One region of the Hydrogenimonas cancrithermarum genome, then DNA from elsewhere that is predicted to be linked to it. Evidence: riboswitches for the same ligand, from Rfam matches in the RefSeq annotation. Region 1 holds a riboswitch; the other holds the start of a gene.
The links. A riboswitch is a leader RNA that binds a small molecule or an ion and turns the genes downstream of it on or off. The one in region 1 is predicted to bind cyclic di-GMP.

Region 1 (8,284 bases):
CCGATGATATCGCCCATTCCGCCCATCAGGTAGATGACGATGGTCTGGGCATCCGAACCTGCATCGAAATCGACCGCTTCCAGCGGCAAGGGTACCCCTGTCTCCGCGAACAAAGAGGGATTCAGGCCGGCGATCGCCGCCAAACTCAGACTCGTTTTCAAAAATGTACGTCGTTTCATTGCACACCCCCTTCGGTATCCGTGATTTTTCTGTACTGATAGAACTCGCTAAGACGGGTTATATAGTCCAGCGTGATCATGACGATGTAGGCTCTGCTCGTAGGCTCGTTCAAATCTCCCAACCGCTTGTCCTGATAGGTCACCTTGTTTTCGAAATATTCCGAAAGGAGGGTAAACTCCCGATCCGTCGGCTCCCTTCCGAGAAAGTCGAGGAAGATTCCATTCAGATAGCTCCGCATATCCGATGCGTCGTATCGTTCGGAGATGGCACCGAGATCGATCCCATCGTCTCCTGAATAATTGGCGGACTCGTCACGGTTAAGCACGATGTACTCGCGGATATATTTGTAATACTCCGCCATGCTGACGGTATCGACCGGCACCTTGTCTTCGCGCCCGAGTTTATAGGTCATCGAGCGTTGATTGGCGGCGGTGAGCGCACGCTGATATGTCGTAACGAATGTCTTGTACTGGGCATTGTAACCGGCCGTATGCATCAACCCGAATGCGGTCTCTTCCAGGCTTTTCACTCTGTCGGATTCGAACAGATAGGTTTTGGAAAAGAGAATCTGGTCGAATACATCTTTGAACGTTTTTGGGTCTGAGGCGAGAATCTTCTGCGTAATCGACTCTTTTTCACTCTCGTCGAAAGTGGGGAAGAAGCGCCCGACCAGGCGGTTGACGACTGTATAGAGGAAATTTTCATGATTCACGATCATCGAAAAGAAATCTTCTCCCGTCCGCAGCTCGTGTCCGAGAATGACGACCGTTTCGTTGTTCTCCTCGTCGCCTACACCATCGATGAAAGAGTAGGTATGCGAATAACCGTCATGGTTGAGAAAGCGCCAGTTCTTCAACACTCTCGCGGCGAGCGGGACGTCGTTGTCGTTGAAGTCGTAGAGCCAAATTTCGAGCATTTCACGGCCATTGTCTTCAGGGCTTCTGAACCTGGACCAGTTCTCTACCGACATCATATGCTCTTTCACGATATCTTTGATCGAAACGTCCGCGTTGATTCTCGCACGGAGCCGGTCGAAGTTGCTGGCGATCAGTTCGGGAAATTTGTAAACACTCTCCACTTCCCATGCGGGTGAGAACATGATCGTCTGGTTGAGCGTATAAGCGATCCAGTCACCGTAATACTCGTCGCCGAGTCTCGTAAAATAGAGCCTCGAGTCGATCTCTCTCATGATCAAGGCCTCTTTGGCGGGTATCGAATCGCCACGACGAAGCTCGTCATCCATAGGGCCCGATGTATCGACCAGTATCTTGTCCGCATCGGGTTGTGCAACTTTACTGTAGAGTCTCGTATGAAAATTCGAAATAAACTTTCCCGTAGAGATCTCTTCTTCGAGGGTGCCGATATCGACCCCTTTGAAGAGTGTTCCATAAAGTTTCTTCGCCACATAAACTTTGTTCTCTTCACTCAGTGCATTGAAGCTTTCGTCATCGATCATCTCGAGCGGTGTCGAACGCGACACGATCGGCGTACTCGGTACCGTAGAGACTACAGCCTCTTCACTACCGCTTCCTCCGCATCCACTCATCGTCGCCATAACGGCGAAGGCAACGAGTAAAAGTTTTAATATACGTTTGTTCATGATAGTCTCCTCCAAACGATTGACAGGCAAAACCTGTTGGTTAAAATCCGACGGCTAGTATAGTACATCTATCCGCATATCGGTGAAAAATTCATTTTCATTAACAAACTTTTCACTTCTATTTATGAAAACAACATTCAGATTATGTCAAACTTGGAGAGTAAAGAGGGAAGGATTAGGAGTATCTATTTCCTAAATTTTACTCTTCTCTCATTGTAAAGAAGAGGCAACCCGGCTATCTTTCACAAGACCCGTGGCTTTCCGTCCCTGCTTCACAACAGGTTTGGCATTTATCTAACCTAATTATATTATCTGTAGCTTAAAAAAACATTAATCAATAAAATCAAAGCTCAAAAAAGAAAATTCGAAGTTACAGAGTCATCCCCTCAAAAAAGTTTTCCCGGTGTAATCCACAGGATCGATGATGCCGGCGCCGCCTGTCAGAACTTCTGGATTTTCCACACCGTAAAGCGCATAGATCGTCGCGGCGATTGAATAAGGTCGGAGTTGATAGGATGAGTCAGTCGGATGGGAATATAGTCGATATTTCTTGACATGCTCGTCCAGGTATGTTTCACCGACAATGCCAAGCTGATTGAAAAACTTTTTTCCACCAAACCAGTAGAGGACCTGGTTGTTCCCATGATCCCATCCACCCGCACTGTTGAGCGTCAAATTGCGTCCGAAATCACCGAAAACCACGATATTGATACTATCTTTCCCAACAGCTCCGGCATGATCTATCGCAACTTTTATCGCTTCAAACAATTGGGAAGCCCGCTTGGTATGATTTTCTATAGCATTGGAGTGATCATCCCATCCATTGTAACCTCCAACCATGCTCACTATTTTGGTAGAAGGATTGTTGATCAGTATTCGCATTGCCGCTTCCACCCTTGTGCCATCCACAGTTGAAGGATATTGAACAGGTAGATCACCATTGACGATTTCATCGAGGAAATCACTCATTTCACCTCGACGATTGAAAATATCGCTAAGCGCGTCATATAAATTATGCTCTTGTGAAAGAGCCGTCAACTCCGTACTGAAATTAGCTGCATTGAGTTTTTCAGTGGCACTCGTATCTCCCACCGATACCAAACCATCTGAGGTCATCGCATAATTATAGACATTTTGAAGGTTCCTATTGAAAGATGCAGGCCGTAAAAAATCTGGCAGCATCGTAGGAGTTGCACCATCTTCCAACAGTCGATAATCACTACCATTTATAGCGACATTTGTCAAAATAGCATCTTTCGAAACTGCATTGTTTCGATTCAACACATGCATAAGTGTTGTAACGATTCCTGAATTGAAACCTGCTTCATTGCCATTCATATATCTTTTTTGGTTTATTCCATGAGCTAAAGCAGCAGTTGGATTATAACAGGTCCTGAAAACATTTAGATTACCTGAAACGAGCATATCTTCCAAATAGTCTCCACCAGCCTCTTTCCAAAAACCGTTATCAGTCGGAGAGATGAGTTTATCTGGATATTTTTTCAAAGACATATCGTTGGGTATTATGTCCTCCAATACATGCTTTACGTTTCCCACAACATCACTCATCCCGCCACTCAGGAAAATTATGATGGTTTGAGCATCGTTTTTGTCGAATATATCTTTATCGAACACAACCTGATCCATAGGCAGCGGGTTGCTTGCATCCACAGGTACGACATCGGCCTCTGCAGAAGAGGGTAAAAGCGCTGTCGCCGCCGCCATTGCGATGGTTGTTTTTATAAAATCTCTTCGTCTCATGATGCATCTCCTTCCACTTCTACTTTCCTGTATACATAAACTTCACTCAGTCTCGAAAAATAGTCGAACGCCATCAGCATAATCGGAAATTTGTCAAATCCGGTGGCACTTACACATCCGGCATTTGTAGCAACTTCTATAAGTTTTTTCTCCTCCATCTCAGTCATGTTTCTTCCAACAATATCGAGAAACATATTGTTCAAATACCCTTTAAGTGTCGTATCGTCGTTATAATATCTGGAAAGAAGATTTGAATAATTCCATCCTCTCGAACCTCTTCTGTTTAGGAAAACCTCATCTCTGATATTGAGATGGAGTCTCATAACACTGTCGGAGTCGGAAGGCACCCTGTCACTTCTTCCAAGCTTGTACGTAAAAGCTTCCTGTTTCGAAACGACCAAACCACCCTCATAAACCTGTCTTCCGGTTTGATGAAAAAAGCCAAAAATTTCATACCCAGGATTTATATCGAGTTTATGGGCGAGTCCCATATATATCTCTTCGTAAGATTTAACCCTGTTGGAATTGAAGAGATACTCTTTAGAAAAAAGAATCTCTTCAAAAATATCTCTAAAAGTTGTAGGATTTGTCTCAATGATAGCGTTGACAATTTTAACTTTTTTCTCCTCCGTATAATCGGGGAAAAAGATATTGACGAGCCGTAGCACCACACCGTGCATGAAATCCTCATGATTCACGATAGCGTGGTAAAAGTCTTCGCCAGTAGTGATAGTAGTCCCAAGTAGCTCTATTGGCTCGGCATTCTTTTCATCAGCGTTGGTAGTATCGTTGAAGTGATAATATGCATAATCTCTCGCCATATCGCTAACCGGCTCATATCGGACTTCCCACCTCCAATTTTTCAGTGCCTTGGCCGCCAAAGGAACATCTAAATCATTGAAGTCATACAGCCATATCTCGAGCATCTCACGCCCATTGTCTTCAGAACTTCTGAAGCGTGCCCAGTTCTCTTTAGAAACCATGTGCGCATAAGCGATCTTCTTGATAGGCATATCCTTGGAAATCCCATCCTTCAACCTATTGTAATTGCTCGATATTAGCTCCGGGAAGGGGTGCACACTCTCGATCTCCCATCCCGGCGAAAAGAGAATGGTCTGATCAAGTATATAAGCCATCCATGCATCGTAGTAGGATTTGCTCAGTTTCGTGTAATAGAGCGTCGTCGCAATTTCCGTGTAGATACTTCTGAACTTTTCCGTCAAAGGACCACCAAATCTTTTTCCATCCGCGATCTCGTATTCATCTTTTTTTATTTTGTCCAGATCCGGCTGCGCTACGTCGTCGGAATGTAACGTGGCGTAAAAGTCGGAAATAAAATGGCCCGAAGCAATCTTTCCCTTCAGTGTCTCCAGATCGACACCCTTATAGAAAGTCGTGTAGAGCTTGTTCGCGACATAAATTTTGTCCTCTTCACTCAACGCATTGAAACTTTCGTCGCCAATCATCTCGAGCGGTGTCGAACGCGACACGATCGGTGTACTCGGTACCGTAGAGACTACAGCCTCATCACCGCCTTCACCGCATCCGGCCATCGTCGCCATAACGGCAAAGGCAACGAGCAAAAGTTTCAATATACGTTTGTTCATGATAGTCTCCTCCAAACGATTGACAGGCAAAACCTGCAAACTGGAATCCGATGGTTATTCTAGCCGATCCATGTGTATATCGGTGAGATATTCATTTTAATTAACAAGCTCAAATCAAACGGCTTCTCTTCACGACAGATTGGACAAATAGGAGTGATAACCCATCCGGAACTATGATATAATATTAATAAGTAAGAAGCCACTCCAAAATGAAGGTCAATCGCGGGCATGCTATTTAATAGCTACGAGTATATTTTTCTCTTCCTGCCGGCATCCTTCTTTCTCTATTTCTATCTGCATAAACTAAGATTGGCGCTTGCCGCAAAAACGTTCCTTATTGGAACCTCTCTTTTTTTCTATGCATGGTGGGAAACTTCCTATCTCATCATCATTCTGATATCCGTATTTTTCAACTTTATGGTGGGAAATTTCGTAAGCAAAAATTTTCCAATATCCGCAAAGAGAAAAAAAACATTGCTTCTCTTTGGAATCACCGCCAATCTTGCACTGCTTGGATACTTCAAATACACCGATTTCCTTCTTGAAAATCTCAATCTCTTGTTTGATCTTTCATTGCCCTATCAACACATCGTACTGCCACTGGCAATCTCTTTTTTTACCTTTCAGCAAATCGCCTATCTTGTCGACGCATATAGAGGCGATAAAAAAAATTACAGTTTTTTGGACTACTCGCTCTTCGTAACATTTTTTCCTCAGCTCATCGCCGGCCCAATCGTTCATCACAAAGAGATGATGCCGCAGTTCGCATCGAAATATAACTGGGTCATTCGACACAAAAATATCGTTTTGGGGCTTTTCATCTTTTCCATCGGTCTGTTCAAAAAAGTGATCATCGCCGACAGTTTCGCCATATGGGCGAACAGAGGATTCGATATCGCTCATTCTCTCAATATGCTGGAAGCCTGGTTTACCTCTTTGGCATATACGATACAACTCTATTTCGACTTCAGCGGGTACACAGATATGGCCATCGGTGCCGCACTACTCTTCAACATCCGACTCCCGATCAACTTCTACAGCCCATACAAAGCGCTGAACATTCGAGATTTCTGGAGACGTTGGCACATTACACTGACACGTTTTTTAAGAGATTATCTTTATATTACACTTGGAGGTAACCGTTCCGGAACCTTGAAAACATACCGCAACATCATTATAGTTTTTCTTCTCGGCGGCATCTGGCACGGTGCCGGATGGACATTCGTCGTCTGGGGCCTTTTACACGGTATCGCACTGGTCACACATCGTATCTGGCAACTGTTCGCATTTACGATGCCCCGCTGGCTCGCCTGGTTCGTCACGTTTAATTTCGTCAATATCTCCTGGGTTTTTTTCCGCGCCAAAGATTTCAACGATGCGGTGAAAGTGCTGAAAGGAATGTTTTTGGGAGATTTGATTCTACCGGCAGCACTCTTGGGAAAACTTCATTTTCTGAACTCATTCGGTGTCAAATTCGGAGCTTATCTCGATGCAGTAGGCGCAGGGGCCGAAGAGATATTAAAAATGGTTGTCATGCTTGCCGTTGTGCTGTTTGCAAAAAACTCCATTCAATTGACATTTGAATCGAATATAAGTTATGCGAAAATGTTTTATTCGGCCATTTTGTTCATCGTATCGGTTCTATCGATGAACAAAATTTCAGAATTCATCTATTTCAATTTTTAAAGAAATGCTATGAACTATCGTAAAGCGGTCAAACTCTGGTTTCTCCTAATCGGCGCAACTCTCCTACCGATTACAATCTTCAACTGGTATATCGATCCGTTATGGTGTTTTTCGCACAGCAACCGATTCAACAATCATCAACCCGGCTTCAATGAGCGACAACAGAAGACCAACCGCATCTATTTCACAGGGCTCGAACAGTACGATACACTCATGCTCGGCAGCAGCCGTACCGCGTATGTCAACCAGTACGACTTCAAAGGGATGAAGGTCTTCAACTACGCTGCGGACAACATGCTTCCTTGGGAATATGAACATTGGATCGACATCGCAATGAAAATCAAGGGAAAACCTTTTAAAAATATAATACTCGGTATCGATTTTTTCGGAAGTGCAAAAAACTACGATGTAATCATCAGTCGTTTTTACAGGGGAAAAGTGCCTGAAAATTATATCGACAAAACCATAGAGCCTATTTACAGATTAAAATCTCTTCTAAATTTCGATGCGCTGAAACATTCGTTCGAATCTATCAAACGAACCTTTCATCCGACCATCAGTGACTATGACCGAAAAAACGTCAGGCACTGTAACATCATCGTACCAGGTATGACCAAACAACAACACATTCAAAAGGACATCAACGAGTACAAAGTGCATCTAACCACCCAATATCGATATAGAACCGAATGGAAAGAGATGCTCGAAAGAATGAAAAAAAGATATCCGAAAACACGCTTCATCATTTTCACCACACCGGTCTCCAAGCCCTTTTTTGAAACTTTTATTATCGAGGCAGGGCATATCGATGACTACAAAAGATGGCTCCATGAGAGTGTCGAAGTTTTTGGACAGCTTTACCACTTCATGGATCTCAACGAAATCACGTGCAATCTGGACAATTTTTTCGATGCCCATCACCTGTACGCTTCGGCGGCCAAATTACTTGCCCATCGTATTTCCGGCTATAACGGCAATGATACTCCAGAAAATTTCGGCAAACTCCTGACTTTGAAAAATATCGATTCCTATTTCAACCATCTGCAGAACACATGTCGTTAAAACTGATTCACCCAAATGGTATTTATTTTTTTCGTTTGATTCAAACCATACAAATTTACTATACTTTCAATTAACTATTAATTATATGATATTGATCAGAATTTGAGAGGTTATATGATGAATGGCATAGATAAAAAATCTTTTTCCATCTGGATAACAGCTTACGTAATTTTTATCATTTTAAATATTTTTTTCAACTAGGCTTATATAGGAACGAACGACGACGTTTATCTGCAAAACTTTTTGCTCCATGGCGACAATGAAACTTATATTATGAGTTTTCCACTTTCGACACTTCTTGCAAAACTCTATTCAGTTTTTCCGACTGTTCAGTGGTTCAGTTTATGCATGGTCTCCACATTGATTCTTATATCCATTGTATACGCTT
Region 2 (8,284 bases), 460 kb from region 1:
AGTACCTTGTCGAACATATGGGGCTCGATTTTGTATCGCTTAGAGGCACCGACATGTTCACACCGCTCGAAGTGACGGAAAACCTGCTTCACCAAAGCGATAAAAAGGCGGTACTCATATTCACCGACGGCGGGGACAAAAAGGAGTTTTCCAAAGAGATCGCCTATGCCAGAGCGCACGGGATCAAAGTCTTCATCTACGCCATTGGAACCGAAAAGGGCGGCGTGATGAAAAGTGACGGAGGTATCGTACGCGACAGTGTGGGAAACATCGTCATCACGCGTCTCAATCCGGCTGTCAAGGTGCTTGCCGAAGAGACGGGAGGGGTTTACATGCGCTATTCTCTGAGTTCGGGCGATATGAAACAGTTGGCCGAAGCGATTCGGTCGCGTCTGAAAGCCACCAAAACAAAGGAGAGTCTCCTCAAGGATCGCGAAGAACTTTTTTACTATCCGTTGATGGTCGCGATTGCGCTTTTTCTGGCAGCCTACGCGTCGTTGCCCAAACGTGACGCAAAGCGTGCGGCAGGAGAGATGAAGTGATGAGATATTTATTAATATCAATGATTTCGGTAACGCTTGCAAGTGCCGGACTGCTCGACTTCGTGACGTTGAAGAAGGCCAAAGAGGCCTATGAAAGAGGTGACTATGAAACCGCCGCCGAACTCTACGGAGAGATCGCCAAAGCCGGAAGCGAAGAAGCGACGTTCGATGCAGCCGATGCACTCTATAAATCGGGTCGGTACAAAGAGGCGCTGAAACTCTACGAAAGCGTCTCGTCGCCGAAACTGCAGTTCGAAAAACTGCACAATATGGGAAACTGTTATGCGCAGCTGGGCGAAATCGACAAAGGGATCGAATCGTATGAAGCGGCGTTGAAGATCAAAGAGGACAATGATACCCGATTCAACCTCGAACTGCTCAAAAAGATGAAAGAGCGGAAAAAGAACCAGAACCGAAACGATCGAAAAAACAATCATAGCAAGCAAAATCGGAAGAATCAGGACGATCAAAAAAGCGGCAATGGCGACCAAAACCGGAAAAATCAAAAGAGTGATCACGATCGCCAAAACGATCGACATCCGGAAAACGCTCAAAAGCAAAAGGAAAAAGATCAAAACAAGGGCGGCGAAAAGAGCAGAAATGACCAAAACAAAAAGAGCGGCTCTGCAAAAAAAGAGAAAAACGAAAGTGGCAAAGAGTCGCAGCCGAATCGACAGGAGCGTGCCATGATGGAAACACCGAAGCGCAACGAACCGATCAGCGAGATGGAGGTGAGAAAATGGAACAGAGTTTTGAACCGGCGGGGCATCCATACGCTCATGCTTCCGCTACCGACGAAAGAGGCTGAAAGGAGTTCGGATGAGACGACACCCTGGTAAGTGGTTAGTTCTTCTGCTTGTGCCGTTTTTCCTGCTGGCGGGCCATGTGGAACTCTCTGTCGACAAGCACGAGATCGCCCAGGGCGACACGGTCACTTTTACCATAACGGCCGAAGGCGACGATGTCTCCTTTCCCGTCGTCCGTGAGGTAGGGGGATTCCCCATTCTGGGAACGTCACAGCGTTCCAATATCTCCATCATCAACGGTCGGGTGACAAAAAGCGTGGTCAAAAGCTACACCTTCGCGCCGATGCAGGATGTGACGATCCCGGCCTTGACGGTCACTGTCGACGCAGAGCCGTTTCAGACCGATCCTGTAAAGATCAGGGTTCTGAAATCCCCGAAACACTCTTCCGGCGGAAGCGAAGCGGAGCTGAAGATCCGCGTCGAGAAAACGCATGTCATGGTGGGTGAACCGATCAAGCTCGACGTGGTCGTAAAGTACAAAGAGAATGCCGGCTTCGTTCAGCTCGATCTGCAGCCGCCGGAGTTCCCCAATTTCTGGATCAAAAAGGTGGGCGATGCCGAGGATGGGATGGAAGGGGCGTACCGTACCAAAACGCAGCACTATCTTCTCTTTCCCCAGAAGGCGGGCAGCTACACGCTCGGGCCGCTGACGGTTCGGCTCGCCAAGCGGGTGCGTATCAAACAGCCCTTTGCGAACGACCCGTTTTTCGATGACGATTTTTTCAACGGTTTCTTTGCAAAACTGAAGTGGAGCCGTATCGCATCGAATTCGGTGCAGGTATCGGTCGACCCTCTTCCTGGCGGTGTGGAGCTGTACGGCAGATTCGATATCATCGCAACGGTCGACAAAAGTGAAGTGGAAGCGAACAGGCCGGTCCGGCTCACCATCCGTATCAGCGGAGAAGGGAATATCGACGATATCGGAAAGTTTGAACCGAAGATTCCCGATGCCGTCGTCTATGCCGATGAGCCATCGATCAAAGAGCGACTCAGACACGGCCGTTACGGCGGTACGTTCGAGCAGACGGTCACGATCATCGCCGATCATGATTTTACGATTCCGGCGCTCTCTTTGCGCTATTACGACAGTCAAAAGAGAGAACTTGTCGAGAAGAGGACAAAACCGTTTCATATTAAAGTGATCGGAGGCGTACCTGCCGCAGTGACGAGATCGGAGCAGAAAGCGCAGAAGATAGAGGCACCATCGGTACAGAAAGAGGCAGCGGCAAAAAGCGGCGAAAGCACACGCGGCGATGGATGGATCTATCTGATCGCAGGCTTTCTGTTCGGTGCGGGCTCCTTGTATGGCTTTATGGTGTTCAGGCGCAAGCCGCGGGCATCCGGATCCTCCGATATCGTCGAGGCGGTGCTGCGTGCGAAAAACGACAAAAGGGTTCTCGAGCTTCTCCTGCCATATGCTGCGGAAGACGAGAGGCTGAAAGAGATTGTCCGCAGGCTCGAAGAGAACCTCTTCGCCGAGGGGCACAATACAATCGACAAAAAAGAGATTGTCCGGATACTCGAGGAGATCCTGCCGGAGGAGTCGGATTAAAAACAATTTAAGTCAAAGAGACATATAATGAATTGAATATCGCCAAACCTGTTGTGAAGCAGGGACGGAAAGCCATGGGTCTTTGGGCACTGCCCGAAGATCGCCAGGTTGCCTCCTGAAATACCGTTCGGGAGTAAAACAGACTCTCCTTCACCTCTTCATAACCGTCAGTGGATATTTAATCATTGTGAACTCTATCGGATTTTCACGGCCCAATAGCATATAATGCCTGTCTCTGCAGGTTACGGCATATCAGGGATTTCAGTGATATTCCCAATAAATCGACCGAAACAGATAAAGGAATTTGATGAAAAAGTTGTTTTCTACCCTCAAATATGCCTTCATGGGTGTATCGGCTCTGATGATGGTTGGCTGTGGCGGTGAAACGGCCCAAAGCACGCTCTCCAGCACCACGCTCTACGGTGTTCCAATAGAAGCGACACCGATCGGTTACGATGCTTACAGGCTTTCGCCACTGACCGACGCCGATTTCAATGCGTTGAGCGAAACGGATAGGTACAAAGTGGCTGTAAAACTCTATGCCACACTTTTTTATGGGGCCGATTTCGATGAACTCAACAGGTCGATCCACTCCGGAAACTTCATTTCGCATGTGCATGAGATGTTCGACCGCCCGAACAGCGAAGCGGAGATTGCAGAGGTTGAGGAGAAGCTCTACGACTACATCGATTATGGAGATACGGGGACCGTGTCGTTGATGCTCGCGAGACTCTATCATCTTCAGCCCGGCCATGCCTATATCAACCGATGGGCGGCCTACGTTTTGACGCAAACCATACTCTTTTCTCCCGCCTACGAACTCGATACCGTTTATACCGTCGATACCATCGATGTTTACGGCAATCTGGTACGCGACTTCGATGCGGGTTTCAGTATGCAATGGGTCGCATTCACCCATATGATGACCGACGAGAACTGGCGCCGTTTCAGAAGCCCGGAAGACAACGGTCGGGAAATGCTCGAGATTTTTTTGATGGATTTCAACGATGCCCACGTCCCGCTTGCGGGAAAGGCGCTGAAAAACTGGAAACTCGATCGCCGCTCCAACACCCTCGTCATGACACTCGACGAAAACAGCGAGCCTATCACAAACCTTTTCCCCGGGAAAACGATCCGAAACGGTGTTGAGTTCTACAGTACTCTGGTGATGCAGCCAAATTTTCTTCCTTCTGTCAGCCGCAGACTCGTCGATAAATACTTCCCAAATTTCACTGCGTCTCAAAAAGAGGAGGTGGTAAACCGGATCGTCGCGAGCCGTCCTGCCACGTGGCCCGGCCTTTTGAAAGAGATCGTCTATTCGAAAGCCTATCTTCTCGACTCGACAAAAACAAAATCTTTCGAAGAGGCATTTTTTCAAACCGCCAAAGCGCTTGGGTGGCATCCACATTACCACTCCTTCTATGTGGCTGCACGAAATATGGACAATATGCATCAGTCGACGATGCGTTACAAACTTGGGCGAAAAGTGGAAGTCCCGCTCGATTCGCAGTCGTTTGCATGGTTTCACAAAACGATTCGTGAAAATGTGATGATCAACTATGAACGCAATGCATCCATCCACTCCTATGACGACGGATGGCCGCTTCAAAAAATCTTCGCGGATTTGCCGGAACGACTCATCGATGAAGCGGAGTTCGATGAGAACGGTAATAGGAGTGATCTTTGGTATCGAAACGAGAGAGCCCGGGCTTCTTATATCATTCAAAGGCTTTTCGTGCCCATTGCGGGGCGGGAGGCGAATGACGAGGAGGTGAAGTTTCTCACGGATCTGATAGACAACGAAAAATATGATAGAGAGACTTTCGACAACTATCGCTGGCTGGACCTTTACGGCAACAGGAATCCCGAAGACGATCTCAAAGAGCGAGGCTATTTCGCGCAGATGGTGCTCGATTATATCTCAAGGCTCGACACTGTTTATCGATTCGATGCGGTGAAATAGGGGGAAATGATGAAACGACACAATATTAAAGAAGAACATATCGACAGAAGAGACTTTCTAAAAGGTGTGGGGGCGCTCGGTATCTCATCGATTTTTCCGCTTTCACTGAGAAGTGCCGGTCTGGATTACGAAAGCATTGCATTCGATTCCGGTGTTTACGAAAGGAACGATGCCCAGACGATTATTGTCTATCTTTACGGCGGCCCATCCGAGTTGGCCGGAAATATGACAAATATCGAAGCGATCAGCCAAATGAGCCAGAATCCCTATCCTCTCGATGACGAGAGATACATCAAACTGACGAAAGACGACTTCTGGGGGAATGCCGGCGGATATGCCATGCAGAGGATGCTCGAGAGTGGCGACATGAATCTTTTTAGGACCTGTTACCGGACGGTCGACGATACGAAGGCCCACGGAGAATGTACCTCACAGGCACAGCGTGGAAAAGAGACGGCAGGGGGCGCGGGAATCGTCGCCAACCTGGCATCCATTCTCTATCACAAAGGTGTGGTCTCCGAACCTTCCGGTACGGACGACATAGGGAAAAGCATTCCATTCGTAACGATGGAGGGGGAGTCGACCTTTTTTACGGAAGACGAATTGAATCTCGATCCTTTCTTGAAACCGGTTGCCTTTGGAAGCGGTTCGGACAACCCCTATCGTCGTGGTGGAGGGTATGAGAGGCATCTGTTGAATCGTGAAACAAATACGACCCTTGGCAGCTATTTCGACAGCCTCTCTCAGCGGTACAGTCGTGAAGGTAAAATAAAAGAGTCGTTCGAAAGACGTGTAACGCTTGAAAAATTTGCCAATGAAATCAACGAAATAGAGCTTCCGGAAGGGATCGATTATCCGGAAAACAACGTCTTCGGCTCCCGTTTGAAAACGGCCATGAATCTTCTGATTCACAATGAACATACAAAAGTCGTCAGCATGGGAAGCCCCGGCCTTGGCGGGTGGGATGACCACTCCAATGCGATCGACCGATACACTCGCCGGATGACAGATCTGATGGAGGCGATCGAAACGGCGATGGCACATATGAAAGCGGTTGGAAAATCCAATATCAATATCGTCGTCTTCGGTGAGTTCGGCCGAAACGTCAATTACAACAATTCCCTGGGGTGGGACCATGGCAACAATCAGAATGTCTATTGGTTCGGTGGTGGCGATTACATGAACCGACTTGGCATCGTAGGCGAAACGGAAGTGACCGGTTCGGGGACCAGGCTCTACACACGTCCAAAAAATTTCGGTACCAGTGGGGCATCTTACCATTTTCAGGTATTCAGTGTCGCGGCGACGATCTACAGGCTGTATGGCATTCAGAATCCGGAAATTCTGACGAATGGAAATTCCGTCATCAGAGATCTGCTCTCCTGACCGGGAGAGCGTGGTCTACTCGATATATTTTCTGTATTTTTCCGGTAGGCTGATGTTGTGACGCTGTAACAGTTTTTTGTTGAAGAGGAGTGTCGGCCGCCCCTTCTGCCAAAAGAATGCACCTATCGCGACATCTTTGTTTTTCAGATAGTCACGATAGCTCGTTGCAAAAAAGAATTGTGAAGAGCTGTTTTGTTCGAAGACTTTTCTATGCACTTCGAGTCGGCGGGAGAGTATAAATTCAGCCTTGCTGCAGGATGAAGCTTTTTTCAGTTTCGGGTCATATTTGAAAATAGATTTGAAAGAGGGGTCGTCGGTGAAGATCCAGACCTCCTGGCGATGAAGCAGAATCAGTGCGATATTCTCGACGATTTTCGCTTTGTATCTGGCGGGATCGAAACCGAAAAGAAGGGTTGTCAGCAGGAAGAAGAGTGCAATCCGTTTCAAAACTGATACTCCACCCCTGCCCAGACACGCCGATCGAAGAGATCCACATCATCGAGTTCCGTTTTGATCCCGTTGAAGGGATCGACTGCATAGTAGTCGGTTTTCAGCGCTTTGCCGAGAATGTTGTTCGCTTTCAGGAAAAACGTGAGCCGGCGTGAGTGATGGTAGGTAACGGCCATGTTCAGGTCCCACCCGGGCTTCTGCCCTGGATTGTATTTGTAGACCACTTCGTTATGAACGTCGAATCTGTCGAGGGTATTGGTGATAGACGCGATAGATCCGTAAGTGTTCTTGCTTGGAAGTTCGTTGTTGTACTGTGTCAGGAGACCCCATGCCTGAAAGTAGAAGGTATTCAGAGCGTCGAAACGGTGGGTATATTCGAAAAGAAACGAGTCGTATACCATGCGTTCGGAAAAGTTGGTAATGGCTTCTCCACTGAAATAGATCGTATTTCTTCGTACGGTTCTGGAGGCGAGAAGTGCATAAGCGTCTTTTTTTGTATTGTAAATCAGTTTCGAAGCCAAAGCGGCAGTCGCTTCGTTTTTTGGATCTTCGGTTTGGTTGTAGAGATATCGGTTCGTATAGAGCGACTCCATCGTCGGTGCGAAGTCGGCATACATGAAAAATGTCTTCGATACCCACTCGCCACTGTTAAATATATATCCCGCTCTGCCGGAAAAGAGTGTCCGGTCTCTTATATCGCCGTTTTCCAGATATCTGTCGATTTTGACGGAACCCAACAGCAGATTTTCGTCATCGATCAGATAGTGGTTTTCGCTGAAGAGAGAAAGTATGATCTCTCTGTTGTACTCCCGTGGGGCCCGCACTTCCGTTCCATCGATCTCGATAGTGTCGATCGTAAAACGCTTGTAGCGGGCCTGGATGCCGTTTTGTGTCGAAAAATTTCCGACACCATAGATTTTTCGAAGCTGTGCATCGGAAAACTGTTCCGACATTTTAAGATGCAGGCTCTTATAGGGGAGATATGGCACTCCCGGGGGGAGAGCTGTAAAACCGAGTACCGTTTTGGAGTTGTCGAAATGGTCCGTCACGGTATCGGAAAAGTTGAGAAACGCCTTCAAGCCATTTTGATCGTCTTCATAATACCAACCGCCGTAGAGATAATCTGCGTCGGTATGGGGATCGAGCGGATCGATATGGCAGCTTTTCCCCATTAGGTTGTCGATTCCGTTTCTGATCGCCTGCAGTTCGAATCGGTGATTCCCTTTTTTGATTTCGCCGTAGAAGTTTCCCGTCTCCCTGTCTCTGGAAAGAGTGTTTCCGTTGAAGTCGATCCGATTTCGCTTCAGATTTCTGTAGTCGAGATAGGCCAGGTAGGAGAGGGAATCGGTCACGTTCGCCGTATAGCCGTAAAAGTCCTGTGTTCCCCTGCTTCCGAGCATCGCACCCGTCAGGGAGGTATTTTCACGCGCAGGGTCTTTGGTATAGAGTTTGATGACGAATGCCGCTCCCTCCACGCCGAACGTCTGGGAGGGAATTCCAAGGTAGATTTCGGCGTGGTCGATGTATCCCATGTCCATATGCCCAAAGAGTTTCAATCCGTTCCCGGTGAAGGGTGTCGTCAGGG

Region 2: linked by a shared signal. The riboswitch ahead of QUD54_RS00145 (hypothetical protein) and the one ahead of QUD54_RS09710 (hypothetical protein) in region 1 are both predicted to bind cyclic di-GMP.

Annotation. Positions count from the first base shown of each region.
Region 1 is NZ_AP027370.1:1,875,833-1,884,116, reverse strand. It holds gene QUD54_RS09715 (DUF1501 domain-containing protein) at 1-179, opposite strand, end outside; gene QUD54_RS09710 (hypothetical protein) at 176-1,780, opposite strand; cyclic di-GMP riboswitch class I at 2,003-2,078, opposite strand; gene QUD54_RS09705 (DUF1501 domain-containing protein) at 2,159-3,541, opposite strand; gene QUD54_RS09700 (hypothetical protein) at 3,538-5,148, opposite strand; gene QUD54_RS09695 (MBOAT family O-acyltransferase) at 5,377-6,834, shown strand; gene QUD54_RS09690 (hypothetical protein) at 6,844-7,896, shown strand; gene QUD54_RS09685 (hypothetical protein) at 8,170-8,284, shown strand, end outside.
Region 2 is NZ_AP027370.1:24,190-32,473, forward strand. It holds gene QUD54_RS00130 (vWA domain-containing protein) at 1-542, shown strand, start outside; gene QUD54_RS00135 (tetratricopeptide repeat protein) at 542-1,381, shown strand; gene QUD54_RS00140 (BatD family protein) at 1,362-2,900, shown strand; cyclic di-GMP riboswitch class I at 2,932-3,016, shown strand; gene QUD54_RS00145 (hypothetical protein) at 3,208-4,863, shown strand; gene QUD54_RS00150 (DUF1501 domain-containing protein) at 4,870-6,249, shown strand; gene QUD54_RS00155 (hypothetical protein) at 6,265-6,696, opposite strand; gene QUD54_RS00160 (TonB-dependent receptor) at 6,693-8,284, opposite strand, start outside.